Regions from separate parts of the Pseudoalteromonas sp. APC 3495 genome, predicted to be linked through region 1. Evidence: riboswitches for the same ligand, from Rfam matches in the RefSeq annotation. Region 1 holds a riboswitch; the other holds the start of a gene.
The links. A riboswitch is a leader RNA that binds a small molecule or an ion and turns the genes downstream of it on or off. The one in region 1 is predicted to bind lysine.
Positions count from the first base shown of each region.

Region 2: another riboswitch for lysine. It lies ahead of lysC (lysine-sensitive aspartokinase 3); the one in region 1 lies ahead of dapA (4-hydroxy-tetrahydrodipicolinate synthase).

Region 1 is NZ_JASDDA010000016.1:1,038-8,400, reverse strand. Features, by position in the region: gene QL984_RS08500 (2,3,4,5-tetrahydropyridine-2,6-dicarboxylate N-succinyltransferase) at 1-540, opposite strand, end outside; gene dapA (4-hydroxy-tetrahydrodipicolinate synthase) at 556-1,440, opposite strand; lysine riboswitch at 1,568-1,747, opposite strand; gene QL984_RS08490 (DNA-3-methyladenine glycosylase I) at 1,935-2,633, shown strand; gene QL984_RS08485 (protein adenylyltransferase SelO family protein) at 2,642-4,051, shown strand; gene QL984_RS08480 (OmpA family protein) at 4,372-5,436, shown strand; gene acnB (bifunctional aconitate hydratase 2/2-methylisocitrate dehydratase) at 5,692-7,363, shown strand, end outside.
Region 2 is NZ_JASDDA010000001.1:39,580-46,942, forward strand. Features, by position in the region: gene QL984_RS00140 (ATPase) at 1-471, opposite strand, end outside; gene QL984_RS00145 (hypothetical protein) at 468-1,016, opposite strand; gene QL984_RS00150 (hypothetical protein) at 1,022-2,293, opposite strand; gene nhaD (sodium:proton antiporter NhaD) at 2,490-3,737, shown strand; lysine riboswitch at 3,836-4,008, shown strand; gene lysC (lysine-sensitive aspartokinase 3) at 4,084-5,475, shown strand; gene QL984_RS00165 (4'-phosphopantetheinyl transferase superfamily protein) at 5,452-6,210, opposite strand; gene QL984_RS00170 (sodium-dependent transporter) at 6,377-7,363, shown strand, end outside.

The sequences.
Region 1 (7,363 bases):
GATGGTTGCAGATAAGCGAACACCTGGGGCAAGTACCGCGCCTTTTTTAACTACCACGCCTTCAACAATCACACAGCCTGCACCAATGAATGCATCGTCTTCTATGACCACAGGGCTGGCACCAATGGGCTCAAGTACTCCGCCTAATTGTACCGCTGCGCTTAAATGCACATTTTTACCTACTTGAGCACACGACCCTACGAGCGCGTGGCTATCTACCATAGTGCCCTCGTCAATAAATGCACCAATATTTACGTACGCAGGTGGCATAATAATAGTGCCTTTGGCAACATGTGCACCACGGCGCACACTTGAACCACCGGGTACCATGCGAACGCCTGCTGTGGCTTCAAAGCTTTGCGGCGCTAAGTTATGTTTATCAACAAAACCGCCAGCAAACTCGGTGTTTTGACCGTTTTTAAAGGCTTCTAAAATGCCTTGCTTTACTTCTACGTTAGCGTGCCATTGGCCGTTTTCGTCTTGTGTTGCTGCGCGAACCGCGCCCGTTTCTAAATTATTTAATAGTTCTAACCAGTTCATTATAAAAACCTGTATTTAATGCCAAGATAAAATGGTGTTGTTTGCCGATGAAATGTCATCTGTGTGTGTCAGCTCAAGGTGTGTTAAAGGTGGGCGTAAATACGGACTGCCAATACGCCCTTGTAAATGCATTAACACTTTGACTGGGATAGGGTTGGCTACTGAAAATAAGCTATTGATAGCACTAGACCACTGGACAAAAAGATTAGGGTGTTGGCCGCTTAAACTGCGCTTTACAAACTCATGGGTTTGCACTGGCCATGCATTGGCTGCAACCGACACTAAACCTTTTGCACCTGCTTGGGCAAAATAAGGCATGAGGGCATCGTCACCACTAAAAATGGCTAGTTCAGGCGCTGCTTGTCGATAGGCTTCAAATTGAGAGATAGAGCCACTGGCTTCTTTCAGTGCCCATAAATTTTTATGTTGTTTGAGGTTTTCAATGGTTGCAATGGGAATGCTAACCGCACTACGTCCTGGTACGTTATAAAGCATACAAGGATGAGAACTGGCATTGAGTAAGCTTTCAAACCAATGCGTTTGCCCCACTGCACCGGGTTTGGCATACAAAGGCGAGCCGAGTAAAAAACCATGGATAGGCAGCTGGTTGCAGTAATTAACCCATTCAAGCTGTTGCTTTAAGTTACTACCGCCTACCGCAACCATAAGGGGGACGCTCGGCTGTAATTGGCAGACATGCTCTACGATGGCTTGCTGTTCTTTGAGGGTAAGGGCTAACCCTTCGCCGGTGCTACCTAGCAGTAAAATGCCATTGTTAGCGGCTTCTTGTTCGGCCACCAAGGTGTCTAAGGTTGCGTAATCAACTAGGCCATTTTGATCAAATGGGGTGATCAGCGCAGTCCATAAATGGAAATTGTTAATATTGAAGTTGTTGATCATCTCTCACGAACTTATAGGGCATTCGTCGAGTTTTTGGCGGGTATTTAGGATGCCTGACTCTTTGAATGTGTTTATAATTCGAAGAGCGAATGGGCTTAAATAATAGGGCGCACGGCCTTATTATACTAAGACCAGAAGCTCTCCACCAAATATGTTATTGGTGACAGTCGCTAGGATTCAACCTAGTCGCCCGAAGCAACCTTTCACAAAAAAGTGTTACCTCTCGGCGTTAATTCCCCTCACGTATGCTCAATGGAGTTTGCGCTCCTAACATACGCTACCTGAATAACGCACCTCTTCCAGCCCTTTGCACTTGCTATTGAAAAATCAATCAGCAAATACAATGTAATAGGGTAAGTGTGGCGATTAAACCACTTTAGCCGTCTAGGTGTCAAGTGACTAAATATAGATAGATTCATCCTGATTGACAGTTATTACGTATTAGCTGCTTTTCTCGTACACTAGTACTATTGTCGAAGTAAGGTATTAAGCAGATGGAAAAATTTAGTGATATTTATAAGCGAGCGGTAGAGCGAAAGGGCTCTGAAAAAATGCTTAAGTTGTTACTCGCAAAACCTTTATCAACAAAGCAACTCGTCACATTAAGTGATGATGATTGGCTAGAAGAATTTACTCGGAAAGTTTTTCAAAGTGGTTTTTATTGGTCGGTGATCAACAGTAAGTGGGCCGGATTTAGAGAGGTTTTCTGGGACTTTAGTGTTGAAAAGCTATTGATGATGCCACCGGATATGCTTGAGCAAAAAGCCAGTGATGAGCGGATTGTACGCAACTATAAAAAAGTAAAAACTATTACTGAAAATGCGTATATGATCCACGAAGTTGCAGAGCAATACGGCAGCTTTAGTGAGTTTATTGCTAACTGGCCAAGTGAAGATATTATTGGCTTGTGGGCGTATTTAAAAAAGCATGGTGCAAGGCTTGGTGGTAATACCGGCCCTTATGCGCTGCGCGCCTTAGGAAAAGATACTTTTTTACTTTCAAGAGACGTAGAAAGCTATTTGCGTGCCCATAAAATTATAGATGGCGGATTACAAACTAAAAAGTCACTAAGTGCGGCGCAGGCATTCTTTAATGAACTGCAGCAGCAAAGCGGCTTAAGCATGCAAGAGCTAAGCTTAATTGTCGCTTATGGTGTAGGCGACAATCGCGTAGGTATCAGCCAAAAACAATAGGATTAATTATGAAATTAGTGCCAAGGTATACCGACATTGGTGAGGGGTTTGCAATTAGCGATCATCCAGCCAAGGTGACAGCGCCACAGTTATTGTTATGGAATGAGCCCCTAGCTAAGCAATTTAATATACAAGTGGATGCAGATTCCCGAGCAAATATATTTAGCGGTAATGAACCCCAAGCGATTTCTCCGGTGGCACTGGGATATTCTGGTCATCAGTTTGGTCACTTTTCACCGCGACTAGGGGATGGTAGGGCGCATTTGCTCGGTGCGATTAGCGATGATAAAAATCAGCTTTGGGATCTGCAATTAAAAGGCGCTGGTGCTACGCCATTTTCGCGCGGAGGCGATGGCCGCTGTGCATTAGGTCCAGCTATTCGTGAGTACGTAATGAGCGAAGCTATGCACGCGCTTGGCATTCCAACAACGCGTTGTTTAGCCGTGGTTGGCAGTGGCGAAACCGTCTATCGCAACCCACCTCAACCAGGTGCTATTGTAACCCGACTCGCCAGCAGTCATATTCGGGTGGGCTCGTTTCAATATTTAGCCACTCAAGGTGACGTTACTAGCCTAAAAAACTTAGCCGACTTAGCCATTCAAAGACACTATCCCGAGATTAACAGCACTGGCGCTCAGCGTTATTTAGATTTTTTAGCTGCAGTGATCGCCAACCAAGTCAAATTAGTCGTAAGTTGGATGAGGGTGGGGTTTATTCATGGTGTTATGAACACCGATAACACCTTAATTAGTGGTGAAACCATAGATTACGGCCCATGTGCCATGATGAACCAGTTTGATTTTGATACCGTGTTTAGCTCTATTGATAAACAAGGGCGTTATGCGTTTGGTAATCAGCCAAACATGGCAAGTTGGAACTGTGCCCGCTTAGCAGAGAGTCTAATAGCGCTGATCAGTGACGATGACGAGCAAGCGGTGGCAATGATGACGCCTTTAATTGAGGGCTTTTCAACGCAATTTAACCAACAATTTAGCGCGATGTGGGCGCAAAAGTTAGGGTTAACAGTCGCGGATGATAAAGATAATGAGTTGGTGGGGGAGTTACTAGGGTTATTAAAACAACACCAGCTTGATTATACCAATACTTTTAATGCACTCACTGAGTCGTTAAATGGGCAAGCTGAAATACCATCAGCACTTACCTCTTGGGCACAGCAATGGCAAACACGAACTAATGAGCACAGCTATCAAGTGATGCGACAAGCCAATCCGAGCGTGATCCCACGTAACCATATTATTGAAGATATTATTACTCAGTACACTACGCATGGGGATAGTGAGCTACTCAGTCGTTTTAGCAAAGTGATGGCGAGCCCTTACACAAACCATGTGCAGGCCACAGAGTTTCAAACGCCGCCCGAAGATGATAAGAATTATCGTACTTTTTGTGGTACTTAAGTATGATTTTTTGCATTTTAAAATGAATATAAAAGGTCATTTTTTACCCCAGCGACGTTCATTCATAGAGCAAACTATGAACGGGTGATACCATAACTCCATAAAAGCCAGTGATCGTGTGGGGTTTAAAGCGATTGTTTGCTTTTTGAGCTAGCCTGTGTTCATCGACATTTTTTATGAGCTAGTTTTATTATCCTAGATATTGAAAAAATATATTTGCGTTAAGTATTGATTAACAAAGACTCAGTTACTGTATAGGTAAGTTAGAAGAGCTAGCAATGCTTAGCTACATTTTTAGTTGTTAAAATGGGAAGAAAACAATGAAATTAAAATCACTTACAATGGCTATTGCGTTAGCTGCAACTAGCGCATCTACTTTCGCAGCCGAGCAAGAAGGCTTTTACATCGGTGCATTCGGCGATTATTACGATGCTTCGTGGAAAAACATGCGTGAGCAAGCTGGCCTTGACGTTAATGAGTCAACAGGCTGGGGTGCTGAATTAGGCTACCGCTTTAATGATTACTGGAGTGCGCGTTTAGAGTACGCAGACCTAGACTTTAATGCTCACGACAAAGTATTGAATAACCGCAACGATATTGACGGCGAACGTTACGGTATCGATGCACTTTACCACTTTGGTGGCGGTCCTTTCTACGGTTTATTTGGTCTGAAAGATATTGATGTTGTTGATGACAACACGTTTGTAAACGCAGGTGTAGGTTACCGACACTTTGTTACAGACAACTTTTTTGTTAATGCTGAAACCAGTGTTTACCAAGGTTTAGACAAAGGCTACACAGATGTTGGCGCTAAATTAGGTATAAACTACTTCTTTGGTCAAAAATCGGCGCCAGTAGCACCGGTTGAGCCTGCACCACAGCCAGAGCCAGAAATTGTTCCTGTGCCGGTAGCACTTGCTGATACAGATAAAGACAGCATTCCTGATGTAGATGATAAATGTGCCAATACACCTATGACAGATGCTGTTGGTAGCGATGGTTGTACACTTTATGAAGATACTGAAGTAACAGTAAGCTTGTTAGTAACATTCCCTAACAATGACTCGTCAGTTTCACAGCAGTACTTAAATGATATTGATGAAGTAGCGACTTTCTTAAAAGAGTACCCAGATACAACAGTGCTTCTTGAAGGTCATACGTCTGCAGTAGGTAAAGCGTCTTACAATAAATGGTTATCTAAAAAACGTGCTGATGCAGTAGCTAAAAAGCTAATTGCTGATGGTATTGCAGAAGATCGCATTACAACGGCAGGTTTAGGTGAAGAACGCCTTAAAAATGAAGCGAATACGGCAAAAGCGCATGCTGAAAACCGCCGCGTTGAAGCACACGTAAAATCTATTAAACGTGTAAAAGTATTACGTTAATAGCCTCATTATTGAGTAAAAACCCAGCTTAGGCTGGGTTTTTTTATGGCTGCTTAATAGGTATTCATGGGATTTGGTTTTACTTTTTTCACTATTCATATTATTAATAATCGGTATAACTAGTTGCCTAACTGGATGGATTTTAATCTATGCACAAAAGCTTTATAATCGGCAGATAGAATACTATAAGTATTGGGTTATGGTGTGTTTAGTAAACACCACCGAATACTTTAACGTCACCAAGAGGGCAATACTGTGCTACAAGAATATCGTAAACACGTAGAAGAACGTGCCGCGTTAGGTATCGTACCAGCGCCATTAGATGCTCAGCAGACGGCTGATCTTATTGAGCTAATTAAAACGCCACCGGCAGGTGAAGAAGAGTTCATCCTAGAACTACTGATCAACCGCGTACCACCAGGTGTTGATGATGCAGCCTACATTAAAGCAGGATTTTTAGCGGCTGTTGCTAAAGGTGAAGCTGTTTCTCCGTTGATTTCTAAAGAAAAAGCAGCTGAGTTACTAGGTACTATGCTCGGTGGCTACAATATTGCGCCAATGGTTGAACTACTTGATGACGAAGCGTTAGCGCCAATTGTAGTAAAAGGCCTTTCGAACACATTATTAATGTTTGATGCGTTCTACGATGTAGAAGAAAAAGCAAAAGCAGGTAATGCATACGCCAAGCAAATTATAGAGTCTTGGGCTGCTGCAGAATGGTTTATCAATAAGCCAGCCGTTGCTGAAAAAATCTCTGTTACGGTATTTAAAGTCACTGGCGAGACAAACACAGATGATTTATCACCAGCACCAGATGCATGGTCACGTCCTGATATTCCACTTCATGCATTAGCTATGCTTAAAAATGAGCGTGATGGTATTAACCCTGACAAAGACGGTGAAGTAGGTCCAATCACTCAGCTTGAAGAATTAAAAACTAAAGGCTTACCACTTGCTTACGTAGGTGACGTTGTTGGTACAGGCTCTTCGCGTAAGTCTGCAACAAACTCTGTGCTTTGGTTTATGGGGGATGATATCCCATTCGTACCAAACAAGCGCGTGGGTGGTGTATGTTTAGGTAACAAGATTGCGCCTATTTTTTTCAATACAATGGAAGACTCGGGTGCGTTACCAATCGAATTAAATGTTGATGAATTCAACATGGGTGACCAAATCGACATCTACCCTTATGAAGGTGTTGTGAAACGTCATGGTACTGATGATGTGATCTCTACATTTGAACTTAAATCAGAGGTAATTTTAGACGAAGTTCGTGCTGGTGGTCGTATTCCATTGATCATTGGTCGTGGTCTTACAGACAAAGCACGTACATCATTAGGTTTAGGCGCAACTGACGTATTTAAAGTACCAGCAATGACTGAAGTATCAGACAAAGGCTTTACGCTTGCGCAAAAAATGGTTGGTAAAGCATGTAACGTTGCCGGTATTCGCCCAGGCCAATACTGTGAACCTAAAATGACCACGGTTGGCTCGCAAGATACAACAGGTCCTATGACGCGTGATGAGCTTAAAGACTTAGCCTGTTTAGGTTTCTCTGCAGATTTAACAATGCAGTCTTTTTGTCATACATCCGCTTACCCTAAGCCAATCGATGTAAACACGCACCATACGCTTCCTGATTTTATTATGAATCGTGGCGGTGTATCGCTTCGCCCTGGTGACGGTGTAATTCACTCATGGTTAAACCGTATGTTATTACCAGATACCGTAGGTACGGGTGGTGATTCACATACACGTTTCCCATTAGGTATTTCATTCCCAGCAGGTTCGGGGGCGGTAGCGTTCGCAGCTGCAACGGGTGTAATGCCACTAGATATGCCTGAATCAATTTTGGTTCGTTTTAAAGGTGAAATGCAACCGGGTATCACTTTACGTGACCTTGTACATGCTATCCCTTATTTTGGTA
Region 2 (7,363 bases), on a different contig from region 1:
ACCGCCTGTAAGTAGGGCGTTTAACTCTTGCGCTTTAAGCTCTATCGGATTGTAACCTTGCTGCTTTAAGTGATTAAACAGCTTGGTAAACTTAATAATGGTATTGCCTTTGGTGTACTGGGCTAAATTAAGTTTGCCTTGATAGCAAAAGTATTGGTGTGCATAACCGGCAATTTTACCTAAGCCTGCCACGCCAATGACAACTGAGCCATGGGGTAAATCGGCTTGCAATAAAATGTACGATTGATCAGATGAAAAATAAAACTTACGGGTTTCATCTAAATCGTGGCCATCCCACTCGGTAAGGCGTAAATCGTTAATTAGCGGAAATTGCAGAGCATTTATTACTGAGCTTTTACCTGTGTTGTTAGGGGCACAAATAGAGCTGCTTTTATCAAGTGGGATCACACACTTTGCATAGCCTGCGGTATTAAGTAGGGCGAGTTTACTCAGTCCGTATAAGTTTTTCATTCCTCGTCCTCTCCTAAAAAGGTTTCTTCATTTACTTCCATTAAGGCATCAATATAGCGATGAATTGGCGCCTGTAGCATAAAGCTGCCTTCCACTTCGCGGGCAAGGCCTAAACGCACCATGCGTAAATACACATCTTTGCGTAAATCAGAACCCGAGAATATTTCTAGCTGATCAAATAAATGTTTATTAAGTTGTACCAAGGTTTGCATTAGCTCTAAATCGTTTGGCTCATCAAATAATGCACGCATTGGGTCTTTACCTGTGTTGGCAAAGTGTTCGATTAATATATAAATAGTGAGCGCTATCGCGCGCGATATTTTGCCCATATTAGGGGTGCTTTCATCGCTAGCAAAATAATAAAAGCCACGACTGTCGTGTTTTAAATCATGGCCTAATGCTGTGAATAAGGCGCTGTAGGCTTCAATTTGTTGGTCAAGCTCTTGCCACATTACGGTGTCTTGTTCGCAAATGTGGTAACCCGCGACTAATTTTTTATTAATGGCTTGTAAGTGAGAAAGCTCATTTAAGTTTATCTGTGTCATGGTCATTACTCGTGCTCGGCTTTATCAGCCTGAGGCTCTGAATTAAAGGGGTACAAAGAAAAGTGCTGGCCTGCAATGTTAACGCGGGCTTTTTTATCGCTTTGGCTAATGTGTAGGGTGGTATCGCTCACTAGTTTTTGATACAAAAACAGCATTTCATCGGCTTCAAGCTCTGGGTAGCTTTCGTCTAAAAATTGCAGCAGAGGCTGTGGTTTTTTACGCTGCTTTTTGAAGCGTTTTGCAAACTGCGCTTTTACATCGTGATAGTCAGGAATGTTTGGTGTGACAAACGCAGGCACATCGTTTTGCTCTGGTAGCTGATATTCATGATGCTCAAATTCAGCCAGGCTTGCCATGTAGGCTACTATATGGCGCTGTTGACCCAATGAATACTTTTGCGCATCGCTTACAAAATGTGGCTGCACGGCGCTGAGCATATTATCTACCCCATTTTTACGTATTAGCCCTAATACTTTTGCTACTTGGCGGGTAACAAGGTTATTACGGCGCAACTCTTCACGCAGTGGCATTAACATATCGGCACTTTTACGTAAGCTTATCCGGCCAACTAGGTGCATTTCTAGAATGCGGGTACGCAATTGTTCAAGCATGCGTTTATCGTTGTACGCTTTGCCTGAACGTTCAATATGTTCTATTTGGGTGCTAATTTGTTGCTCAATAAGGGTAAAGCAGGCATGAAAGTCGCCTCTAATATCCACCATTTCCAGCATGGGTTCTATATATTCATCAAACGCTTCTATCACGGCTTTATAGCGTTTTTGTAGCGACTGCACTGCATTATTAGATTTGGCTTGCTCAACAATATTTAAAATGGCGTTTTCGTTGTGTAAAAACAGTTTGATTATTTTACGCACCCGATCATCCATAATACGGCTAAAGCGGCGTAAATCATCAAAATCTTCCATTTCACCGGCATTAGATAGCCGATTACCTAAACGGGCCAAATCATCAACCAAGACACTAATTTCTTGTGCTAAGCCTAAATGTTCTTCTTGCAGTAAAAAGGTGGCAAAGTCGGCAACGGCGCGGTTAATTTCCAGTTGTGACGATTTAGCCAGCGGAATAATAATTTCTTGATTTAATAACCGGTTGGTTTCTTTATAAATACGCTCATTATTCCACGTGGGTTGCTTTTGCTTAATGGCATTTTGAAGATCTTTAATACTAAAGTCGGCCATTTTAAAGCGCTTAAATAATAGCTCTAATACACCCCAGTGTTCATTTAGGGTATTAAGTAGCTTTTTAGCTGGGATCATAAGGCGTTGCAACTTCCTAGTATTCGTTATTTTATATTTCTCGAACTTATATGGTATTCGTTTTTGCGACGATTTAATAATAGTTTTTACACCCGCTTAGTGATAGTATCCGCGCCGAATATAGGCACATAGAGTTTGTGGGTATATTTTTTACATGGTTTCAATTTTTACTTAACCCCGAAGGTTGTTTAATATCATGGTTTCCTCGATTATCCTGACGCTGATAGCGATTGCATTTTTGCTTATCGTTATTGAGGATGTGATCCACGTAAACAAAGCAAAAACGACACTATTTTTTGGTACACTTTGTTGGATTATCTCCTTTATTTTTCCTCTTAATGGGCAAAGCCCCGAAACGATTCAAACCCTCCTAGACCACAATATTTTAGAAATTGCTTCTTTATGGCTGTTTTTAATGGCCGCAATGACCTTTGTCGCCTATTTAAACTCTAAAGGACTTATCGAAAATGTTGTGAACCGGATTATGCCAACCAGCATTAGTGAGCGTAAGCTGATGTTTTTGGTGGGGTGTTTTGCGTTTTTATTTTCATCTATTTCCGACAACGTTACGGCCACGCTAATATCACTGGCAGTGATTATGTCATTAAAGCTTGAAGCCAAAAAACTAGTTAAGTACGCCACGCTTATTGTATTTGCTGTAAACTCCGGTGGTGTATCACTTATCACGGGTGATGTAACCACACTTATGATTTTCCTTGATGGTAAAGTAACAATTAGCAATTTATTACTGTTAATTGTGCCTGCGTTATTAAGTGTATTATTACTGGCTACTTTGTTATCAATTGGCATGAATAAGCAACTCGAGTTTAAAAAAACTAAATTTAAACGTATTGAAAAAACCGACATAACCATTGCGGTTATTTTCTTCACTACGGTTATTGCTACGCTTACATTGAGTGTTTTATACAGTGTACCGCCTCTGCTTACTTTTTTATTGGGTTTATCTATTATGTTTTTAGTCGCGCAATTTTTAATGCGCAAAAAAGACATCAACAAAGATATGATCGATTTTATACGCGATATAGAGTACGACACCTTATTGTTTTTCGTGGGTGTGTTACTGCTTGTTGGTGCATTAAAAGAAGTTGGGGTACTGAGCCAATTTACTAATTTGTATACGGTAATGGCGCCAGAGTACGCAAACTACTTAATGGGTATTTTATCCGCAGGTGTTGATAACGTGCCACTAACGGCAGCGTTATTAAAAGCCGACATTGTAATGAGTCAACAGCATTGGTTGTCGTTTACGTATGCAACCGGTGTAGGTGGCTCTATGCTAATCATTGGCTCGGCGGCCGGTATTATAGCCATGAGTAAGGTAAAAGAGCTGACGTTTGCAAGTTACCTTCGCTTATCGCTGTATTTATTACTGTGTTACACCTTTGGTTATGCGGGCTCTTACTTAATGGGTAGTTTTATTTGATTTTATAGTAAAACGACTTGACAGCTAGACGTCTAAACGATAACTTTCAAAGCCGCACTCTTAGTGCGGTTTTGTTTTATTAGCCACAGGTTAATAATACATTCAGAAGAGGTGCGATACTTAGGTACTTAATGTGAGGCAACGACAGCCTGCGATCATTAAGGAGGGAAGTACTCGCCGAGGAAAATAATGGGTCGTTACCATTGTTTTTCGGTTTATGGGGCTGAATCCTCAAAACTGTCACCAATTTAGGTGGAGAGCTTCTGGCAGTAGATTTTTCTTATCTTTATTTCCTGCCAAGTTCTTCTTGTTTTATTGCGGTTTGGATGCCGCGAAAGGAGACGAAATGACTACCCAACCAGTGCCACAAAGTTCACAGTGCACAAAATCAGATTACATTGTTGCCAAATTTGGTGGCACCAGCGTTGCTAACTTTGAGGCGATGAGCCGTTGTAGCGAAATTATCGTAAACGATAAAAATGTACGTATTGTTGCAGTAAGCGCCAGTGCCGGAGTGACCAATCATTTAGTGGAGCTTTGCAAAGCGGGTATTGAAGCCACTAAACGCCAACAGCATATTGATGGTGTCCTTGCGATTCAGCAGGCTATTTTAAATGACCTGTCGTTAGATGAGGATTTAGCCCTTGGGTTTAATCAAACGCTTGATGCATTTCAAACGTTGGCGGCACAAACACTCAATACTGAGCAGCATTTCGATGAGCTACTTAGCTTTGGCGAGCGTTTATCGTCGTACTTATTTACCCAAGTACTAAGGTTAAAGGGTTTAAATGCCACTCGTTTTGATGTGCGCCAGGTGCTTAAAACCGATAGCCAATTTGGTAAAGCAACACCAAATGTGGCCGCCACAGCGCAAGCCGCTAAAGCACATTTAATTCCGCTGCTTGATGATAGCGTTATTGTGACCCAAGGGTTTATTGGTAGCGATGCAAACAATTTAACGACCACGCTCGGTCGAGGCGGCTCAGATTATAGCGCTGCACTGCTTGCTGAGGCTATTAACGCTAAAAGTGTGCATATTTGGACTGACGTAGTAGGTATTTTTAGCACCGATCCTCGTTTGTGTGTAAAAGCCACTCCTATTGCGCGTTTAAGTTTTGATGAAGCAGCAGAAATGGCGACCTTTGGCGCTAAAGTATTGCATCCGGCAACTATTTTACCTGCCAGTCGCAGCCATATTAATGTGTTTGTTGGCTCAAGCACAGAGCCAGAACTTGGCGGTACGTGGATTGAACGTGAAAAATCGCAGCTACCTGGTATTCGTGCGGTAACACAACGTAAAAATCAAATATTATTAACCCTTAAAAGCCCAGAAATGCTGTTAGCCAGTGGCTTTTTAGCGCGTATATTTACTATTTTAAGTGAGTGTAATATTTCGGTAGATTTGGTTACCACCTCTGAAATTAGTGTAGCAATTACCCTTGATAATGCGCCTAATGCATCACGCCCAGAGCTAGATCAAGAGTGCTTAGATAAACTCGCTGAATTTTGCCATGTATCGGTTGAAAACAATTTAACGCTGGTAGCGTTAATTGGCTCTGAAATTGTTTTGCGCCAACATGAAATGAATTTAATGAAAGTATTAAGTGACTTTAATATTAGACTCATTTGCCATGGTGCGAGTAAACACAACCTGTGCTTTTTAGTTGAGCAAAGCGAGTCTGATGCAGTGGTTCAAGCGATTCATAGTCGATTACTAGAAAGTGATTGCGCTGCGTAAATCGTTAATAGTCATTATTGAGCACCGCCAGTCGGTGCTTTTTTTTGCCACAACGCTAATATCAAACATGTCGTTATGTGCTCCAACCACGGTATTGCTGCAGGCTGTAAGCTGGGCGTTATTAAGTTCGTTAAACACATTAGGGCTTAATAGCTGAGCAATAGGGCGGGTGGTGGCTTTAGCCAGCGCTTCTTTTAATGTCCAAATCCTAAAGAAATGATGTGCTTGAGTTGTTAAGTTATCTGTATCGGTTATTAAGCTCACTTCGGCTGGGTGGTAAAAGTGTTTAGCGAGTTTATTAAAAGGGCGCTTTAAACTAATTTTTTCAATATCAAAGCCAAATTGAGTTGATGCTACATTTAACGCTGCACCTACAAAACCATGAGAATGAGAAATACAGCAACTGATCACGCCTGTTGTATTTTTAATATGTAATTCTAATTTACTGTTATCGGGGTTAAATTCAGAACTAATATCACACAGCTTTAATGATGCATAAGAAGAACAAGCGGATTTTACTAGGTATTTAAGCACTAAACGTGTGGCTAAATATTCTTGTTTAGCCTGTGGATTTTTACGCCGATTAATAACATTGAGCTCAAAAGGGCTTAAATAGTGGGGTAAATCAAATTCACCCACATTGAGGGTGGTCGCGTTAAGCAACGCAATGCAATGGCTGTTATTTGCTAAAGCGGGCGTGATTTCTAGCTGGTTTTCAAAGTAAGTTACACTCATCATTGCTCGTTATAAATGACGACCGATTACATATTTATTACCCAAAGCTGGATAGTTTGTGAGCGGTTGTTAGTTGTTGTGAGCGCTAAGTACATTTTTATTACTCAGTGGCTCTTAAATATGGTTTAATTCGCATTCGTTAAAATAATAACAGATTTGTAGGTGTATGGCACAAGTGCGTGATGGTTTTCAAAGTCGACTAGGTTTTGTATTGGCAGCAGCCGGTGCAGCCGTAGGTTTAGGTAATATATGGGGTTTTCCTACGCAGGCTGCTAATCATGGTGGCGGCGCATTTTTACTGGTTTACTTTATCGTTATTTTTTTGCTGGCGTTACCTGCTTTATACACCGAGCTGTATTTAGGTTACAAAGCCCAAGCTAACCCTGTTAAAGCGCTAAGCCAAGCATGGCAAGATCACGCCCCTAAAGTGGGAGCCGCAGCAGGCTATATTGGCCTTGCCGGTGCCATCGTTATGTTAAGTTTTTACTCTATTGTGGCCGGTTGGATGCTTTCCTACGCTATAGAGCCTATAAGTAGCTTTTTTGGCTTGCATAGCTTGAGTGAGTTTTTACATAGCGACTCTATGTTACGTAATTTTATTTTTACGCCGCTTATGCTTATTTTAACCGCCAGTATTATTTTAAAAGGGGTGAAGTCGGGAATAGAAACCTGGTCACGCCGTTTAATGCCGCTTTTACTTGTTCTCCTTATTGGGCTTATTATTTATATTGCAACGTTAGATGGCGCAAGCGAAGGGTTTGCTGCTTATTTAGTGCCTGACTTTAGTAAAATACTCGACCCTGATTTAATTATTGCCGCAATGGGGCAAGCGTTCTTTTCGTTGTCGCTTGGGGTAGGCTGTATGATGATTTACGGCTCATATTTAAAACCCGGAGCTAACTTACCAAAATTAACCGCAAGTGTTGCGCTACTTGATACCAGCGTGGCGTTTTTGGCGGGCTTATTAATAATTCCGGCTATTTATGTTGCCCAGTACAATGGCGTTGAAGTATTTAATAACGGTAAATTAATTGGTGAGGGACAACTTATTTTTGCCATATTACCTGAGCTATTTGGCACTATGGGTGAAATTGGTTTATTGGTTGGCTTATTATTTTTTGTATTGATGTCGATAGCTTCAGTTACCTCAACT